Celeribacter indicus: one gene and its partner. The protein of the gene in region 1 interacts with the protein of each later gene in a pairwise test. Links are inferred from orthologs where the notes say so. Each region holds a gene or a part of one and is shown on either strand. Other genes may lie near its edges. The genes, in order: mntR and P73_RS14330.

Region 1 (9,112 bases):
ATGACCGACGATCTGGCTCGAGTGCCGTGGCTGATTACTCACTCTCGGCGGACAATGACGATTATCCACCAGAATATCGGTATATCGCTGGCAACAAAGGCGCTGTTCGTCGGGCTGACCGCGTTCGGGATGGCCTCGATGTGGGGCGCCATCGCTGCGGATGTAGGCGTTTCCCTGTTGGTGGTCGCCAATGCGCTGCGGCTTTTGAACGGCCATCGGATCAAGGACGGGCCTTCGGGCGGTGAACCGGTGGGCGAGCAGATGGCGAAGGGAGCACTGGCGCACGGTCATTGATCCGACGTCTTCGGTAGAGTAACCTCTGGCACCAACAGACCTCGCAAAAAGGGGCGTCGAGCAGTGACAAACACCAGATTTCCACGGCGCGCCTTTTTGATGGGCGGATTGGCCTCCTTCCTGTCAGGTTGTGCCAGCAAGTTCCGGTCTTACAACGGACCCGAAGTGACCCGGCTACGCATGTATAAGGCACAGCGGTTTCTGGTTCTGGACGGGGTGGATGACGTCTTGCGGACCTATCCCATCGGATTAGGCTTCGCGCCCGAAGGTCACAAGCAGTTCGAGGGGGACGGCCGTACGCCGGAGGGCTCCTACGTGATTGATCGGCGCAACCCGGAGAGCCTCTTTCACCTGTCGATTGGCATCTCATATCCCAACGCGGCAGACATCGCTTTTGCGCAGGCTCAAGGAAAGTCGCCCGGTGGCGACATTTTCATCCACGGAGGACCGCGCAAGGGGATCGACCCAATGAATGTCCGCGACTGGACGGCAGGCTGCATCGCCGTCACTGACCGCCAGATCGAGGAAATCTATGCCATGGTCAGGGACGGGACACCGATCGACATTTACGCCTAAGGATCAGGTGAAGCGGCGCCGCAGTGCGACGTTGATCGCCTCAATGGCCATGACCATGACGACGACCGCAATCGTGACGCTGGCGGCCTTATCATACTGGAAGGATCTCACGTAGGTCTGGATGTAGAAGCCGATCCCACCCGCGCCGACGATGCCGAGGATCAGCGACTCGCGCAGGTTCAGTTCGAACCGGAAAATCGTGTCGCGGGCAATGACTGGGGCCATCTGCGGCCAGATCGCATGCCTGAGCCGCACGAGCGGTCCGGCGCCGGCGCTTTCCAGTGCTGCGATCGGCGCGCGGGACACGCCGTCGATCGCCTCGGCATAGAACTTGGCGAGCATCCCCGTTGCATGAAAGGCGACCGCGATGATGCCGGGCAGCGGCCCGAGCCCGACAGCGCCCACCATAAGCATGGCCACGAGGATCAGCGGCACGGCCCGGATAAAGGCCAGCAGCGCGCGCACAGGGCCGAACACCATGCGCGAGACCATGGTCTCGGAGGCGAGGATGGCCAGAGGGATCGACAGGATCACAGCGCCGAGGGAACCGAGGATCGCTATTCTCAGCGTTTCCGCGCTGCCCTTCCTGATCTCGGCCATCACTGTCGGATCGGGCGGGAACATCCGCCCGAGAAAGTCAGCGATCCGCGGACCGGCCGAAACGAGACGCGACAACTCGACATCGGTCGTGGCGAAGGACCAGAGGATTGCGCCTGCGATCAGGGTGCTGGTCGCGAAGCCGCCGAACCTGCGGTGGCCCATCAGGACACCGCCCGGAGGCCGGAACCGGGCATCGGCTCTGCCTCCCGGTAGAGAGCCGCCGTCGCCTCGTCCTGCAACTCGGATGTCGGCACATCGAACACGATCCGCCCGTTCCGCATGCCGATGATGCGCTGCGCGAAACGCCGCGCCAGGTCGGGCTGGTGCGAGGAAAACAGCGCCGTTGCGCCGCGCGCTTGCGCCGCCCCGGTCAGCAGCGCCAAGACCTCCCCAGCGCGGGTGGGGTCGAGGTTGCTCACCGGCTCGTCGGCGAGGATCAGCCGTGGCTCCTGCGCGAGACACCGCGCAATGGCCACGCGCTGCCGCTGGCCGCCGCTGAGACTGTCGACCCGGCGTTCGGCGAGATCGGCAATGCCGCAATCAGTGAGGGCTGTGCGCGCAATGTCGAGATCATGTGGCCTTGGCGACCCCAGCAGGGCGCGCAGGGGCGCCATCCGGCCTAGGCGGCCGTTGAGCACGTTGCGCAGAACCGTGGAGCGTTCGACCAAGGCGAATTCCTGAAATACGAAACCGGTATCAGGTCGGCTTGCGCGCGGCGGCGGTTGGTCTGGATCGAGCGGCGCACCCAAGACTGAAACGCGCCCGCGCCAGCCGTGGAGCCTGCCATCGAGCAATGCCAGCAGCGTTGTTTTTCCTGCCCCGGACGGGCCGAGCAAAGCGACGCTTTCGCCGGTCGAAATCGTAAGCGAGACTCGCTCCAGCGCCGGAACACTCCCGCCCGGATGGGCAAAGTTCAGGTCGTCGATCCGGATGGCGGTGGTCATTCCAGGAGCCCATATCGCCGTGCCATGTCGCGCACGCCGTCATAGGCGGCAGGGTCGGCCCTGACATAGCCGTCCGGCCCGTAGAGATAGCGCAGCTTGTCGCGGTTCTCGGGCTCGTTGAGCCGCAGCATCGCGTTGGTGAAGCGGTCTTGCACCTCGGCATCCAACCCGGGTCGCGCGATCACGACATGGCTGGGGATTGGCGGGCTTTCCGCGATCCATGTCACCTGTGCTTGCTGCTGCGGCGTCAGGAGCAGGTCGGCATACTGGCTGGCACCCGCAGCGTCGACCAGACCTTCGGCCATCGCCTGCATGGCCTGCTGATAGCCGCCTGCGAAGAAGACGCGGCCGAAGAATGCCTCCGCCGCGCCTGGGCCGTCGATCAGCCGAGCCTCGACGAATTCGGCGAGCGGGTAGAGATAGCCCGATTCCGAGATCGGATCGGCGAATGCGATGTCGCGTCCGCGCAGGTCTGCAAGCGCGCCGATGCCACTGTCGCGACGCACGAAAATGCGTCCCGTATAACTCGGCGCGTCGCGGTAGACCTCGGAGAGAAGCGGCACCGCGCCGATCTCGGCCTCGGCCAGAACGAAGGGCAGGGCGCCCATGAAGGAGATGTCGGCGTCGCCGTTTCTCAGCGCCTCGACCGCCGCCGCATGGTCGATGGTGACGAACCCTTCGACGGGGACGCCGATCTCACTGGCCAGCCAGCCGCTGATGGCCTCTATGTCGCCCAGGAGCTTCTCGGGGTTCTCCTGCGGGATGAAAGCCAGCCGCAACGCAGTGTCCTGCGCGGCCAGCGGGGTTGCGAGCGATACTGCGCCCGCAGCGGCCAGCGCCAACATCGTTCTGCGGTTCATATGGATCGCCATCAGAATGCCCTCTCTTCGATTGCGTCGGCTTCGGACTTGAACGCGGTCCAGCTTGTTTCGGCAGCCACCCAGTCATCAGTACGAACGGCGTCACCAACCTCGGCCAGACGTTGGGCCAACGCGTAGACTTCAGGCCGCGCAGCCAGGTTCGACATTGTGCTGGCGTCCGCCGAAAGGTCCGCGGCCACGGTGTCGGTCAGCAGCAGGATATGTTTTGCATCCCGCTGCGGCAGCAGCGTATCAAGCGTCGAGGCGAAGGTCGTCAGTTCGGAGAATGCCAGCCGGAAGGCGGTGTTCTCGGCGTCGAATGCCTCATAGGGCTCGTCCGCTGCGCCCACGGTCTCCAGATAGGCCGTCAGGTCGGCCCGTTCCGCTCCGGTCAGGCCGAGCGACTTCGATTCGTCGAACCAGTCCACGACAGCGGCCAGGGTCGGCAGCGACCCGTCGTGGAAATAGGGCGCGGTGTAGACGGTGCCGAGCAGCGTGGGTGTATCCATCGCACCGGTGCGGGCGCCATCGTAGGCCAACGCAACCGAGCCGATATCATGGGCCTGCCGGTCCAGGAAGTTCGTGTCCGGGACGTGGCAGCTGGAGCAGGAACGGTCGCCGAGCGCCGCGAAGGGTGTATTGAAGATCGCTTCGCCGCGCTGCGCTGCCTCGGGAGCGGCTTCGGTCAGCTGACCATCCGGTGTCAGCATGGAGTTGGGCAGGAAGTCGAATTCGAGCATGTAGGCGAGCAGAGCATCCAGCATGAAGGGCGTCGGTTCATCGCCGCCGAACTCGTTGACGATGACGTTGCGGGTGAAATCGCGCAAGGAGGCGAAGCGGCCATCGCGGCCGTAGGGCCCGGTGAAGCGCAGGCCACGGAGGCTGGGGATGTCAATCGGATCATCACGCCGGTCATTGAAGATCGGGTTGAAGAAGGCGCCATCGACATCGATCGCGCCTGGTTGATGGCTCGCACCCGGAATGAAAAGCCTCTGGTTAACGTCCGATCGGTTGTGACAGGTCGAACAAGCGACCCCGAGACCCTGCGCCGGATTGCCAAAGATTTGCGCGCTGTCGAATAGCATGTCGCCATAGGCCACCAATGGCAGGTCGGTCTCGTCGATGCCCTGCTCCTCGAAATTGAGGACGAGGCGCGGCAGCGGATCCTGATCGAAGATGTCAAACCCCGGCGGCAGGCTAGGCGGCACCTCGATGGTGCGGCCACTCAGGACAACAGTTTCCGGCAGCGCGCTCAGCGTCCGGCGCGGCGCGAAATCGTCAACGAGGTAATTCTCGGCGAGATAGAGGGAGATGACTTCGCGCGCGGCTTCCATGGTTTTGCGACTCGCGGGTGTGGCACCAGCACCAAGAACACCGGCGGAACCTGTGCTGCTGTTGAGTTCCAGCCAGGCGAGGCCGATGCGTCTCGAAGCGTCGGGATCAGCAGCCGCGATACCGTCCGCGAACGAGCGATAGAGTTCTCGGGCTGTCCGCACGGCCTGCTGCGCACGTGCAGGGTCGTCGGCCATGACTGCTCGGTCCAGTTCCTCGTCGATCCGGCGCGCGATCAGCCGCGTCGCCTCGGCAAAGACCGCCTGGCGGTCTTCGCGAGTGATGGCGTCCAGAAGGGGGGCGGGTCCGATGTCGCTGTTGCCGTCCAGCCATGCCAATGCACCAACAGAGAATTCCGAACCCCGGTAGGGTTCGGCCCAGGCGGTCCCGACGTCATCCCAAGGCAGCGGTTCGAGATTTCCGAGGAAGAGAGTCAGCCGGTAGGCCGCCGCCTCGGGAAGCCATGGAGCCTCCTTGGCAGGCGTCGCAGCGACAGGTCCGGACAGGACGAGCGCACTTGCGAGTGCGACAATGAACGCTCCAAGGAATTTCTGAATCACCGCAGTCTCCGAATTCAAAAGTTAGACACGGCTAATTTATCTACCCTAAGCAAACAAGTTGTCAATCCTGCAGTTTCCCTGCAAAGTCCCAACTATGACAAAGCTGCAATCACAGGAACATGAACCGTTCGAAACTGTCGACAGGGCTCCCGAAGCACAGGCTGAGGGGTTCGCGACCGTGCGTCAGGCACATGAGAGCGAAATGGCGGAAGATTACGTTGAACTGATCGCCGAACTGATCGAGTCGCGCGGAGAGGCAAGGCCGGTGGAAATCGCCGAACGTTTTGGAGTGAAGCCGCCGACCGTGACCAAGAACATCTCGCGGCTCAAAGCTGCTGGCCTGGTGCGGCGGGAACCTTACCGCGCCATATTCCTCACGGATGCCGGTCGGGAGTTGGCCGAGGCCTGCCGCCGACGACACAGGATCGTCGTCGCGTTTCTCCTCAGCCTGGGAATCGACGAAGAGACTGCGGAACGCGATGCGGAAGGGATCGAGCATCACGTCAGCACGACCACGCTGGAGGCCTTCGAACACGCCCTCCTGCAATCTCAAAGCGGCAAGTAGCGCAGCATCAAGTTCTCGCGAAATTCAGAAAAGCAAGACTCAGGAGGCGGCGGCGTCAGCAGTCAAAGGCTGGTGGGTTGGCATTTGTTCTGATGGTCAACCTTAGTGCAGAAAATCGTTCGTGTCCTCTGAGCTTGGCCAGCCCGAGATAGTGTGCCCAAAATCTCTGACTGCGACGACGGTGCAGCGAGAATGTCGATCGCGGGAAAAGACGTGGATACAACCTTTGATTTGCTCCTCTGTTCAAAGCGCATAGACAATTGTCACCACCGTCGTCATGACGATGAAGAACATGACCAAGGCACCTATGGCGAGCGTCCGGCCCATGTCGCGGTTTGGCTCTGCTACTTTCAGACGCAATTCTTCGGCCGTTTCCGGAAACTCGAGCGCCGCGGAGTTTGACCCTCGCACCAACTCGTATCGTGAATTCCAGCGACGCACCTCGGCCGCGTTCCACCCGTTCATGACCAGAATGATCGCGGCGATCATCAGCATCGAGGACGGGACCCAGATCGTGTAGCCACCCATGGTTTCGTCGGACAGGGGATCGAGAAACCCGGTTCCCGCCGTTTGGTAGGAAGCATAGAGGCTCACCTCTTTGAGTGTCGTCAAGGAACCCAGAAAAATGTTTGAAACGATCACCGCGAAACCGGAGATCAGCCTTGCGCCGCGCCTCGCGCCCTCAGGGGGATCTCTCGGGTCGAAGAGCATGCCGAAATACCAGATCCCTGCCAGCACCATCGCAAAATGGGCGAACACCTCGATCGCCGCGATGCGCTGAGCAAGTCCGTAAAGCACTGGAATCTGCCAGATAAAGAGCGACGTGATGAGCGCGGCAGTGGCGGTTACCGGATGTGCCAAGAACCGAAATGCAAAAGATTTTCCAAGAGCGTCGAGGTATCGACGCCACCGTCTGTTCAAACCGGCTTGCAATAATCGCCACGGCTGAGAGACCGCGAAGAGTAGTGGTCCTGCAAGGCGGAGGAGAAGGTGCTCCACTTGGTGCACCGAAAAGAGGCTATGCCCCAACGAAGCCAGAGGCGCATTTGTGGCCGCGAGAATGCAGGTCAAGCCAGCGAGGAACAGGGCTTGCCGCCACATAGACACCGTCCCGCGAATGCGAGCGGATCGCACGAGGCCGCGCATGTAGACCCATGCGGCCAAGCTGACGGAAACAAGGGACACTGGCGAAATCGCATACCCAAACGGGTCGAAAAGGAGGAAGTAAGTGATCATCGGCTCCTGTCATTTTGTATTGTCGGCGTATCGACGGATACCGGTGAAAGTCGGGATGTTCCCACAGCGCCACCCCGGGCCAAGGACAGATCAGTGGACATCGTGAGATATTTGCCCTGCATCCACATGAGAAAAAGGTTTTCATAGAAACGTGAGAGCGGGTGGCCGGACTGACCGGCTGGCGCGATGAAATAGGATCCGGCTTCTTCCGAAAACGACATGACCGCCTGAAAATTGGTGCCCGCGCTGGCCGCGAAGGGGCGGTCATTGTCAGAAGATAACAGCGTTGCAATCAGTGTGTATGGATCGCCCGAAGATGGGGCTTCGAGAGACAGCAGATCGCTGATGATCCCACTCGATCGGATTGGCGCCCACCCCATATTCAAAGCGTGTGCTTCGCCCCAGACCCAATCTGACGGATCGGGTCCGTAGCGGTCGACAAGCCAGCCGATGGCATCATCCAGGGCCGCACGAACCTGATCCTGGCAGGTCTCGATGCGGGTGGACGGGCGGATGTCGCACCAGATTGCGCTCCCTCCGCGATCTGAAAGCACCGCAAATAGGATATCGGCATTTGGCCTGGCCCAGACCGTTGTCGCGGATGGAAATTCATCCTGAAGTATCCGTTTTTGCAACGCGCGCGCCCAGGCCCAGAACACGAGCGGTTCCGGTGAAAAGCGATCCATGTCGCCATTCCATTGGGCAAGTTGACCCAGAATATCGCCGCGAAACTCATCTGCGCGGTTCTCTTCGAGAGCGCCTGCGGAACCCACGAACCAGAGCTCTTTTGCCATTATAGGAAGAAGCGCCCGCGCGGCAGTGCTGACCGTGTCGCGCTGCGCCGCAATCGCGCCCTCGACCGAGAATATCGGTTGCCGCACATCAAGAGCTGCCAGACGGGCGTCTCGAAACGAGAAAGGCGTTTCGACCTCCCTGTCAGGCCAGCGAGCAAGGATTTCTCGGCCGATGGCAAGAATCTCCAATCCGGCTGGTGCCAGGTTCATGCTTGCGTCCATAGCATCGTTCACATCGGCGGACCGCGCCAGACGGTCAAGCATCATCAGAAAATTGCCGGCCTTGGCAGCGGTGGGACTCACTGGCTCTTTAAGGGCAGTCAGTGACAGAGATCGGAACGCCCAAGCGACGCGTTCGCTGCGACCGACGACAATGAAGGGCACACCCGGCATTGTAGCCCCAATCGCGGCTCCGGTCGGGAGTTGAATATCCGCCAGGTACCATTCAGAAGGCAGCGATAAGGGGCCACGTATATCGGCGGCGAGAATTGGTGCTCCCGAAGCTGTTCTGTCTCCAGGCAACGCCCAAGCATCGAGGCTGACCTTGGGCGAGGTCACAAACAGCTCGGGCAAAAGAGGTCGATCTGACAAGCCGGACAGGTCACTCTGGCGTCTCTCGGGTTGAAGATCGTTCAGAAACGCTTGGGCAAGTCTGAGACTATCGACGGGTCTCCAGGCAGCGATCATTCTCTCATCCGCGATCAACAGATCGGGTGAGCCTCTGCCGCGCCCGCCTTCGGATACCAGACCAAGCCACGCGTTGACACCAGCGGCATATGCGTCGAGCGCTTGGGCTGTCGAAGGCTCGACTTCGATCGTCTGGTCAAGTGGCAACAAGGCTTGCGCTGCCCGCCTTGCCCTCAATAACTGGCCAAGCCTGTCCTGAGCGTGAACGAAACCAAGCGCGAAATAGGCGTCCGCAGCGGAGTCTGCAGAAATGTGCGGTATGGCCGCAGCATCTCGCAGAATATCGACTGGACCTTCGATTCCCGCAACACTGAAATCCTCGTCATAGTCGGGGACGGAGGCGCGCAAAAGAAAGTAGACGACACCGGATACGGCCAGTCCTGATGCAAAAATCGCCAGGAGCAAGTACAGTAATATGTTGAACAGTCGTTTCAATTCGTTGCCGGTGCCAAAGCAATCTCAAGACGTGATGCGCAAGAGGATCACCGAGGCGAAAAAAGCGAGTAGGCCGAAAGCAATACCGAAGCCTGTCGCGTATTGAAGTATATCCAGGCGGTTCCCTTTCTGCCGTTGCGCCAGATAGCCACCCCAGAGCGCCCCTCCGACAAAGCCTGCGAGCACCAGCATCACGATTCCTCCGATTTTGATTTTTCTGAATTGAAAC
Region 2 (9,100 bases), on another replicon or contig:
GGTCGATTTCGACCGCGCCGGGATGAACGATCCGCTCTACGATGTCGGCTGCCTGCTGGCCGAGGTGACCGATCACGAGCGCGACATGCGGGCGGGATACATCGCCTATGCCGGGGCGTTCGACGAGGCCGGTTTCGCCCGCGCGCGGCTCTGGTCCCATGTCGACGACATGCTGCACGCGCTCTGGGCGCGGCTGATGGCGCATCGCTCCGAACGCAGGTCGGTGGAATGGATCAAATACGGCGAATGGCGGCTTCTGCGCCTGCGCATCGCCCTGTCCCATCCGCTTTACGAAGAGAAGATCCGGCTCACGGGAGAGGCTGCATGATGATGAAACCGCTGGGCAGCGCCGCTCATCCCATGGAAGACACCATCGAGAGCGTGATCCGCGACGCGCCCCTGTTCCGGGGCGGCGCGGGCATGGTCTATGGTCCGGTGTCGGGCGGCATCTCGAACGAGAACTGGCGCGTGCAGGCGCGCGACGGATCGGGAGACTGGTTCGTGAAGGTTCCCGGAAACGGTACGGAGATGTTCATCGACCGCGCGACCGCGCTCGAGGCGTCGCAAAGGGCGGCGGCCGCGGGGCTGGGGCCGCGCGTCTATGACGACCTCGCGGATCGCGGGGTGGAGATCAACGATTTCCTCCCGGACCGGCGGCCCTCGACGCATAGCGATTTCGCCGGGCTCGACAATTGCCGCGCCGCCATCGCCGCCTATCGGACGATGCACGGGCTGCCCGCGCTCGGGCTGACGAAGACCGTCTTCGACATGATCGACGAACATCTGCGGCAGGTGCGGGAGCTCGGCGCGCCGATGTATCGCGACGGCGCCTGGCTGCTGACCAACACCGCCCTCGCGAAGGAGGCGATGGAGGCCTCGGGCTACGATCTCGTCACCTCCTTCAACGATCCGATGCCGGGAAATTTCATGATCGGGGAGGACGGCACGATCATGCTGATCGACTATGAATATGCCTCGATGAACGACCGCTGCTACGATCTGGGCATCTGGTTCGGGGAGATGTTCTTCACGCCCGGCCGCGAGCGCGAGCTGATCGAGGCGTATTTCGGAGAGGTCCGCGACGACATCGTCTCCCGTGTCACCGTGCACAAGGCGCTGGCCGACGTGAAATGGTGCCTGTGGTCGATGGTGCAGCTGAGCGTGTCCCGCCTCGATTTCGATTTCCACAAATACGGCATGTGGAAGAAGATGCGCGCCCGCTCGATCATGGAGCATCCGGACTGGGCGATGCATCTGCGGAGGCTGTGATGGCGGGCTATCGCGCAACGGCCCGCGGGGAGCGGTTCACCTTCCGCTCGCTCGCGCATGTGCTGGCCGCGGCGACCCCGGCGAGGTCGGGCGACGAACTCGCGGGCATCGCGGCCGGAAGCGCGCTCGAGCGCGTGGCGGCACGGCGGGTGCTGATGGACCTGCCGCTGACGGCCTTTCTCAGCGAGGCCGTGGTGCCCTATGAGCGTGACGAGGTGACGCGGCTCATCATCGACAGCCACGACAGGACGGCCTTCGCGCCCTTCGCGGCGATGACGCTGGGGGATCTGCGGGACTGGCTTCTGTCGCCCGCAGCGACGGCGGTTTCCCTCGGCGCGGCCGCGCCCGGCTTCACGCCGGAGATGGTCGCCGCCGTGTCCAAGCTCATGCGCAACCAGGATCTCGTCCGGGTGGCGCGCAAGGCGGAGGTGATCACCGCCTTCCGCAACACGCTCGGGCGCAAGGGGACGCTCGCCACACGGCTCCAGCCCAATCATCCGGCCGACGATCCGAAGGGGATCGCGGTCGCGGTGCTCGACGGGCTTGCCTTCGGGGCGGGGGATGCGGTGATCGGGATCAACCCGGCCTCCGACAACATCGCGAATTGCCACGGCCTGCTCTGCGCCCTCGACGACATCCGCGCCCGCTTCGACATTCCCGGCCAGACCTGCGTGCTCACCCATGTGACGAATGCGCTCGACCTGCTGGAGGCGGGTGCGCCGGTCGATCTGATCTTTCAGTCGGTCGCGGGGACGGAGGCGGCGAACGCGGGTTTCGGCGTCTCGCTTTCGGTCCTGCGCGAGGCGCATGAGGCCGGGCTTGCCGCCGGGCGCGGCACGGTCGGACGGAACGTGATGTATTTCGAGACCGGGCAGGGCGCGGCGCTCTCCGCCGACGCGCATCACGGGGTCGACCAGCAGACGCTTGAGGCGCGCGCCTACGGCGTCGCGCGGGCCTTCGACCCGATGATCGTGAACACCGTCGTGGGCTTCATCGGGCCGGAATATCTCTATGACGGCAAGCAGATCATCCGCGCCGGGCTCGAGGACCATTTCTGCGGCAAGCTGCTCGGTCTGCCGATGGGGGTGGATGTCTGCTACACGAACCATGTCCAGGCCGATCAGGACGACATGGACACGCTCGCGACGCTGCTCGTGGCGGCGGGGGTGAATTTCCTCATCACCGTGCCGGGGGCCGACGACGCGATGCTCGGCTACCAGAGCCTCGCCTTCGAGGACATCGCCTATCTGCGCGAGATCTCGGGGCTCGCCCCCGCGCCCGAATTCGCGGCATGGCTGGCGGAGACCGGCATCGGCGGCCGGGCGCAGGCGCTTCCCGATCCGGCGCGCCTGCTCGAGAAGATGGGGCTCGGCACATGAACGGCACTCTGAAATCCCGTCTCGAGGCGCTGGCCGCGCTGACGCCCTCCCGCGTGCGGCTCGATTTCGCGGGCGGTCCGGTGCCGCTCGACCGCCTGCTGTCCTTTCAGGAGGATCACGCGGCGGCACGGGACGCCATCACGGAACGGCCGGACTGGCCGGGACTTGCGGCGGCGCTCGACCGGCCGGTCCAGCTCGTGCAGAGCCGTGCCCCCGATCGCGCCAGCTATCTCAGGCGGCCGGATCTCGGCCGGCGCCTCGCCCGCGGCACGGAGGTCGCGGAAAGCCGTCCATCCCTCGCCATCGTCATCGCCGACGGCCTTTCGCCGCCTGCGGTGATGGCGCATGCGGCGCCGCTCGTCGCGGCCCTGGACGGCGTCTGCGCGGCGTCCCGCGGCGCGCCGGTGTTCCTCGCGGAGCAGGCGCGGGTGGCCATCGGCGACGAGATCGGGGCGCTTTGCGGGGCGCGCCTGGTGCTCGTCCTCATCGGGGAGCGGCCGGGCCTTACCGTCTCCGACAGCCTCGGCGCCTATCTCACATGGGCGCCTGCACCCGGCACCCGCGACAGCGCGCGCAACTGCGTCTCCAACATCCACGCCCGCGGCGGGCTCTCCTATACGGCGGCGGCGGCGCGGCTGGCCTGGCTCATTGCACAGGCGGGCGAACGGCGGGTGACGGGGATCGGTCTGAAGGATGAAAGCCCGAACCTGATCTCCGCTAAGGACCGGATACCGGAACGGTAACCGGCATGGGCCCGTCGTGTGCGGCGCGCCACCTCCGGAAACGCACCCCGCGGCGCCGGCGGGACGATTCGTCGCGTCAAGGATGAAAGAAAAATAAAATCCTCCGCCCGCCTCTTGCCGCACATATGTTTTTTTGTCCGCCGCGGCTCCCGCGAGGGCGGCGTTTCAGCAAATGGCGGCAAAGGCGGGAATTGTGGCCTGCGCGGGGGGCGGGGCGGGCGGAAGACGGGTTGAACCTTCGGTCAAACTCCGCTCTACGACGGGGAAGATACAGAAAAGCCGGTCGGACGGAGCATGACAGAGAAACAGACGGATGCCGCCTCGATCGTGTTCGAGGCCGTGGGCAAGGCCTTTGACAAGCCCGGCGGGGGAACCGTCGCGGCGCTCGAGGACGTGATCCTCACCGTGCCGCCGGGAACGATCACGGGCATCATCGGGCGGTCCGGCGCCGGGAAATCGACGCTCCTGCGCATGGTGAACGGGCTCGAGCGCCCGACCTCCGGCCGCGTGCTGGTCGGCGGGCAGGATGTCGGCACGGCGAAAGGTCCCGCCCTGCGCGCGATCCGGCGCGATGTCGGCATGATCTTTCAGCATTTCAACCTTCTGTCCTCGCGCAGCGTCGCCGGCAACATCGCCCTCCCGCTCGAGATCGCGGGCGTGCCGAAGGCGCAGATCGCGCCGCGCGTCGCCGATCTGATCGCGCGCGTGGGCCTCTCGGCGCAGGCGGACCGCTACCCCGCCGAGCTTTCCGGCGGGCAGAAGCAGCGCGTCGGCATCGCCCGTGCGCTGGCTACGGGGCCGAAGGTGCTCCTGTCCGACGAGGCGACCTCCGCCCTCGACCCCGAGACGACGCAGACGGTTCTCGCGCTGCTGCGGGACATCAATCGCGACCTCGGCCTCACGATCCTGCTGATCACGCACGAGATGGCGGTGGTGCGGGACATCGCGAGCCATGTGGCGGTGATCGACGGCGGCAGGATCGTCGAACATGGCACGACCTACGATGTCTTCGTCGCGCCGAAACACGCCACCACGCGCTCCTTCCTCTCCGGTGTCACCGGCGTCACGCTGCCCGAATTCATCAGGCACCGGCTGACGGACAGCCTGCCCGCGGGCGGCGGCGACGAGGTGATCCGCGTGACCTTCGCCGGGCAGCACGCGACCGATCCGATGCTCGCGCTGCTCGCGCGGGATCTGGGGATCGAGGTCAACATCCTCGCCGGCGCGGTCGAGGAGATCGGCACGCATCCCTTCGGCAATCTGCTCGTCTCGCTTCCCGCCGGACGGGGGGCGGAGGCGCGGTCCTATCTCGAACGTCACGGGCTCATGACGGAGGTGCTCGGCTATGTCGGCTAATCTCATCAACCTGCTGATCGAGGCGACGGGACAGACGCTCTACATGGTGGCGATCTCGGCGCTGATCGGCACGGTCTTCGGCCTGCCGCTCGGCACCTTCCTCGCCACGTCGCAGCGCGGGGAACTGCTGTCGGCTCCGCTCGTGAACAAGGTGCTCGGCCTTGTCGTCAACGCGACGCGCTCCGTGCCCTTCATCATCCTCGTCGTCGCGATCATCCCCTTCACCCGGATGGTGGCGGGCACCTCCATCGGTACCACGGCAGCCATCGTGCCGCTGACCATCGCCGCCATACCCTTCATCGCCCGGCTGGTGGAGAACGCGATCCGCGAAGTCGACAGCGGGCTGATCGAGGCGGCCCGCGCCATGGGCGCCACGCCGGTGCAGATCATCGTCAAGGTGCTGGTCCCCGAGGCCCTGCCCGCGATCACCCTCGGCCTCACCCTCGCCGTGGTGAGCCTGATCGGCTATTCGGCCATGGTGGGCGCGGTCGGCGGCGAGGGGCTCGGCGATCTCGGCATCCGCTACGGCTACCAGCGGTTCATGCCCGAAGTCATGGCCGTGGTCGTGCTCATCCTCATCGTCCTCGTGCAGCTCGTGCAATCCGTCGGGGAATGGATTGCCGCGCGCGTGGACAAGCGCGCCCCGAAAGGGCGCGGACAGTAACCGGACCTCAGAACCTCAAGGAGAGAAAACATGAAGCGTCTCGCGACCCTGACCTCCGTCCTCGCCCTGATCTCCTCGACCGCCCTGGCCGAGGAGATCAAGGTCGGCGTCTCCCCCGGCGAACATGCCGAGATCATGGAAGAAGTGGCCAAGGTGGCCAAGCCGATGGGACTCGACATCGACGTCGTCGAGTTCTCCGACTACGTCATCCCCAACCAGGCGCTCGCCGATGGCGACATCGAGGCGAATTCCTTCCAGCATGTGCCCTATCTGGAGAACCAGATGGCGGATCGCGGGTTCGACCTGACGGTGGTGGCCAACACGATCACGACCCCGATGGGCGTCTATTCGGACAAGATTTCCGAGCTCTCCGAGCTCGAGGACGGGGCGAATTTCGGCATTCCGAACGATCCGACGAACGGCGGCCGCGCGCTGCTGGTGCTGCAACAACTGGGCGTGATCTCCCTCGACCCGGAGGCCGGTCTCAAGCCGACCGTGCTCGACATCACCGACAACCCGAAGAACCTGAGGTTCACCGAACTCGACGCCGCGCAGCTTCCGCGCTCGCTGGCCGATCTCGATGCGGCGCTGATCAACACCAACTACGCGATCGCGTCCGGCCTCGATCCGAAGGAGGATTCCATCGCGATGGAAAGCGCGGAAAACCCCTATGTGAACGTGATCGTGGTGCGCACGGGCGACGAGGAGCAACCCTGGGTCCAGACGCTGATCGACGCCTACCATTCCGACGAGGTGAAAACCTTCATCGAGGACAGCTATCACGGCACGGTGCTGACCTCCTGGTAAGCGACCCGGTACGGGACGGGACGAAACGCGCGGGGGAGCCTCCCGCGCGTTTTCCATATGCGGTTCCCGCCCGAAGGCGCAGGGCTCACCCGGAATAGACGTCGGTGATCAGCCGGGCCACGAGATCGGTGGCCGGAAGCGGCTGGCGGCCCGTGCTGCGGATCAGCGAGACCTCGCGCACCAGATCCGGCTCGACGATCTTCTGCACGAGGAAGGCCTCCGGCCGCGGATGCGCGCTGAGCGCGCTGCGGGAGACGATACATCCGGCGATCCCCTGTTCCGCCAGTTCCAGCATCACGTCGACCGTTTCGATCTCGAACCGGATATTCAGGCCGATGCCGGCGCCTTGCGCCGCGGCATCCACCATGGCCCGCAGCGAATGCGGCGCGGGCGGCAGGACGACCGGATGCCGGGCGAGGGCGCCGAAGGGGATCGTGACTGCGGCATCCCGGTCGGGACGGGCGGAGACGAGCACGATATCCTCCTGCATCACCGGCTCGGCGCCGATGCCGGAGGGCAGGGCACCCGTCAGATGCACGAGGGCGAGATCCAGACGCCCGGCGGCGATCCAGTCGACCAGCGTCGCGCTCGGCGCGGTGACGAGGTTCAGGCGGATCTCGGGAAAGCGCGCGGAGGCGCGCTCGATCAGCCCGGCACTCTTCTTCGGGTCGATCGCGGGACCGACGCCGACCGTCACCTTGCCGGCGGGCGTCTTGCGGGGGCGCAGAAGCTCGACGGTCTCCTCCACGTCGCGCACGATGCGCCGCGCGTGGGGAAGCAGTTGCCGCCCCGCCTGCGTGATCTCGACCCCGCGGCTGTGCCGGACGAAGAGCTGCCTGTCGAGCTCCTCCTCGAGCGTGCGGATGTGCAGGCCCAGGGCAGGCTGGCTGATGTGGAGCGCGTCGGCGGCCCGGCTGAGGCTGCCGAGTTCGGCGACAGCGATAAAGAAGCGCAGGCGCTTGATGTCCATCATCCTGTCCGGGGCAATCTTCGGGAAAGCCCATCAGATCATGCAAATTCCGGATTGACCAGACATGCCGGACAGATCGCGGCGCGGCAGGAGGCTTTGCCTTCAGCAGATGCAAGGAAACGGTTCTACCCCGGCGCGCGGGCCTGCCGTAGGCTCGTCTCGAATTCAACAGGATCTGCTCTGCCGGACTTCCGGCGGACCCGGCCGCGGGACCGACGTGCCGGCGGGGAGGGGGCGTGCTGCCCGTTCCGGCCGCCGGCGGCCTGCCCGAATTCTTCGCTCTACCGGGGCGGCATCCTGCCGTCCGTCTCTGTCCAAGGAGGTTTTCGTGACATCAGACAAGACGCTCACCCGATCCGCGCCGCCGCAAGGCCAATGGGCGCTCGGGATCGACATCGGCGGGACGTTCACCGATATCGTTTTGCACAACGAACGCGACGGCACCGTCCATTCCCACAAGGAGCTGACGACGCCGGGCGATCCGGCGACCGGCGTGCTGACCGGGATGGAGACGCTGTTCGCCCGCGAGAAGGTGGCCCCCGGCGATGTGGGGCGCATCGTGCATGCGACGACGCTGTTCACCAATGCGCTGATCGAGCGGAAGGGGGCGGAGACCGGGATGATCACCACCCAGGGCTTCCGCGACGTGCTCGAGATCGGGACCGAGCGCAAGTACGAGCTTTACGACAATTTCATCCGCATGCCCGAGCCGCTGGTGCGCCGCAGCCTGCGCATCGACGTGCCGGAGCGGGTCGCCGCGGACGGGTCGGTGGTGCAGCCGCTGGACGAGGCGGCGGTGATCGAGGCGGGCCGGCGGCTGGTGGAGCATGGCGTCGACTCCGTCGCCATCGTCTTTCTGCATTCCTATGCCTATCCCGAGCATGAATGCCGGGCGCGCGATCTTCTGGAGGCCGAATTCCCCGGTCTTTTCGTCTCCATATCTTCCGAAGTCGTTCCCGAGATCCGGGAGTTCGAGCGCAGTTCGACTACCGTCGCCAATGCCTATGTCAAACCTCTGGCTTCGCGCTATCTCAACGAGCTCGAGGACCGTATCCGCGCCTTCGGCATCGACGCGGGCATCTTCATGATGCTGTCGAGCGGCGGGTTCACCCATGTGGAGGAGGCGCGCCGCGTGCCGGTGCAACTCCTTGAATCCGGTCCCGCGGCCGGGGCGCTGTCGGCGGCCTTCTTCGGGGAGCGCAGCGACCACGCCTCGCTGCTGGCCTTCGACATGGGCGGGACCACGGCCAAGCTCGCGATGATCGACGAAGGCGAGCCCAGCATCGCCTATCGGTTCGAGGCGGCCCGCGAACGCCGCTTCCGTCCCGAATCCGGCCTGCCGCTCAGCATCACCACCATCGAGCTGATCGAGATCGGCGCCGGCGGCGGTTCCATCGCCTCGGTAGACGGGGTCGGCCTGCTGAAGGTCGGTCCGCGGAGCGCCGGATCGACGCCGGGCCCGGCCTGCTACGGCCGTGGCGGGACCGATCCGACCGTGACCGATGCCACGCTGCTGCTGGGCTATCTCGATCCCGAGACCTTCGCCAACGGGACCATCGCGATCAGCCCGGAAATCGCGCGCGACGCCTTCGCGCCGCTGTGCGAGGCGACCGGCCTCGGGGTCGAGGAACTGGCCTGGGGCATCTATGACGTGGTGAACGAGAACATGGTGAGCGCCGCGCGGATGCATATCGCGGAAAACGGCAAGGATCCGCGCCGCTACGCGCTGCTCGCCACCGGCGGCGGCGGGCCGCTGCACGGCTGTGCGGTCGCCGGCAAGCTGGGCATCCGGGAGGTGATCTGCCCGCCCTCGGCCGGTGTCGCCTCGGCCAGTGGCCTGCTCGTGGCGCCGGTGCGCGTCGACCGCTCCCTCTCGGTGGCGACACCGCTGAACGAGCTCGACTGGGACGCC

What was found.
Region 2: the proteins of mntR (region 1) and P73_RS14330 interact in binary tests that used the Escherichia coli proteins (3 or more experiments, as listed by UniProt). The link is inferred for Celeribacter indicus from one-to-one orthologs.

Annotation. Positions count from the first base shown.
Region 1 is NZ_CP004395.1:75,321-84,432, reverse strand. Bases 4,124-6,995 are described here. They hold mntR (manganese-binding transcriptional regulator MntR), read left to right. Parts: upstream 4,124-5,260; coding sequence 5,261-5,731; downstream 5,732-6,995. Other genes in these bases: P73_RS23190 (penicillin acylase family protein), read right to left, coding at 6,964-6,995; P73_RS23195 (cytochrome c oxidase assembly protein), read right to left, coding at 5,975-6,967; P73_RS23205 (cytochrome c peroxidase), read right to left, coding at 4,124-5,166. Also shown: P73_RS23230 (heavy metal translocating P-type ATPase), read left to right, coding at 1-294; P73_RS23225 (L,D-transpeptidase family protein), read left to right, coding at 394-870; phosphonate ABC transporter, permease protein PhnE, read right to left, coding at 874-1,632; P73_RS23215 (phosphonate ABC transporter ATP-binding protein), read right to left, coding at 1,632-2,414; P73_RS23210 (phosphate/phosphite/phosphonate ABC transporter substrate-binding protein), read right to left, coding at 2,411-3,286; more of P73_RS23205, read right to left, coding at 3,286-4,123; more of P73_RS23190, read right to left, coding at 6,996-8,883; P73_RS26220 (hypothetical protein), read right to left, coding at 8,908-9,075; lnt (apolipoprotein N-acyltransferase), read right to left, coding at 9,075-9,112.
Region 2 is NZ_CP004393.1:2,853,508-2,862,607, reverse strand. The notes cover bases 2,857-5,716. They hold P73_RS14330 (methionine ABC transporter ATP-binding protein), read left to right. Parts: upstream 2,857-3,685; coding sequence 3,686-4,747; downstream 4,748-5,716. Other genes in these bases: P73_RS14320 (MetQ/NlpA family ABC transporter substrate-binding protein), read left to right, coding at 5,442-5,716; P73_RS14325 (methionine ABC transporter permease), read left to right, coding at 4,737-5,411; eutC (ethanolamine ammonia-lyase subunit EutC), read left to right, coding at 2,857-3,391. Also shown: P73_RS14350 (phosphotransferase family protein), read left to right, coding at 1-328; P73_RS14345 (phosphotransferase), read left to right, coding at 325-1,269; P73_RS14340 (ethanolamine ammonia-lyase subunit EutB), read left to right, coding at 1,269-2,648; more of eutC, read left to right, coding at 2,645-2,856; more of P73_RS14320, read left to right, coding at 5,717-6,218; P73_RS14315 (LysR family transcriptional regulator), read right to left, coding at 6,304-7,188; P73_RS14310 (hydantoinase/oxoprolinase family protein), read left to right, coding at 7,517-9,100. UniProt on the Escherichia coli protein: Part of the ABC transporter complex MetNIQ involved in methionine import. Responsible for energy coupling to the transport system. It has also been shown to be involved in formyl-L-methionine transport.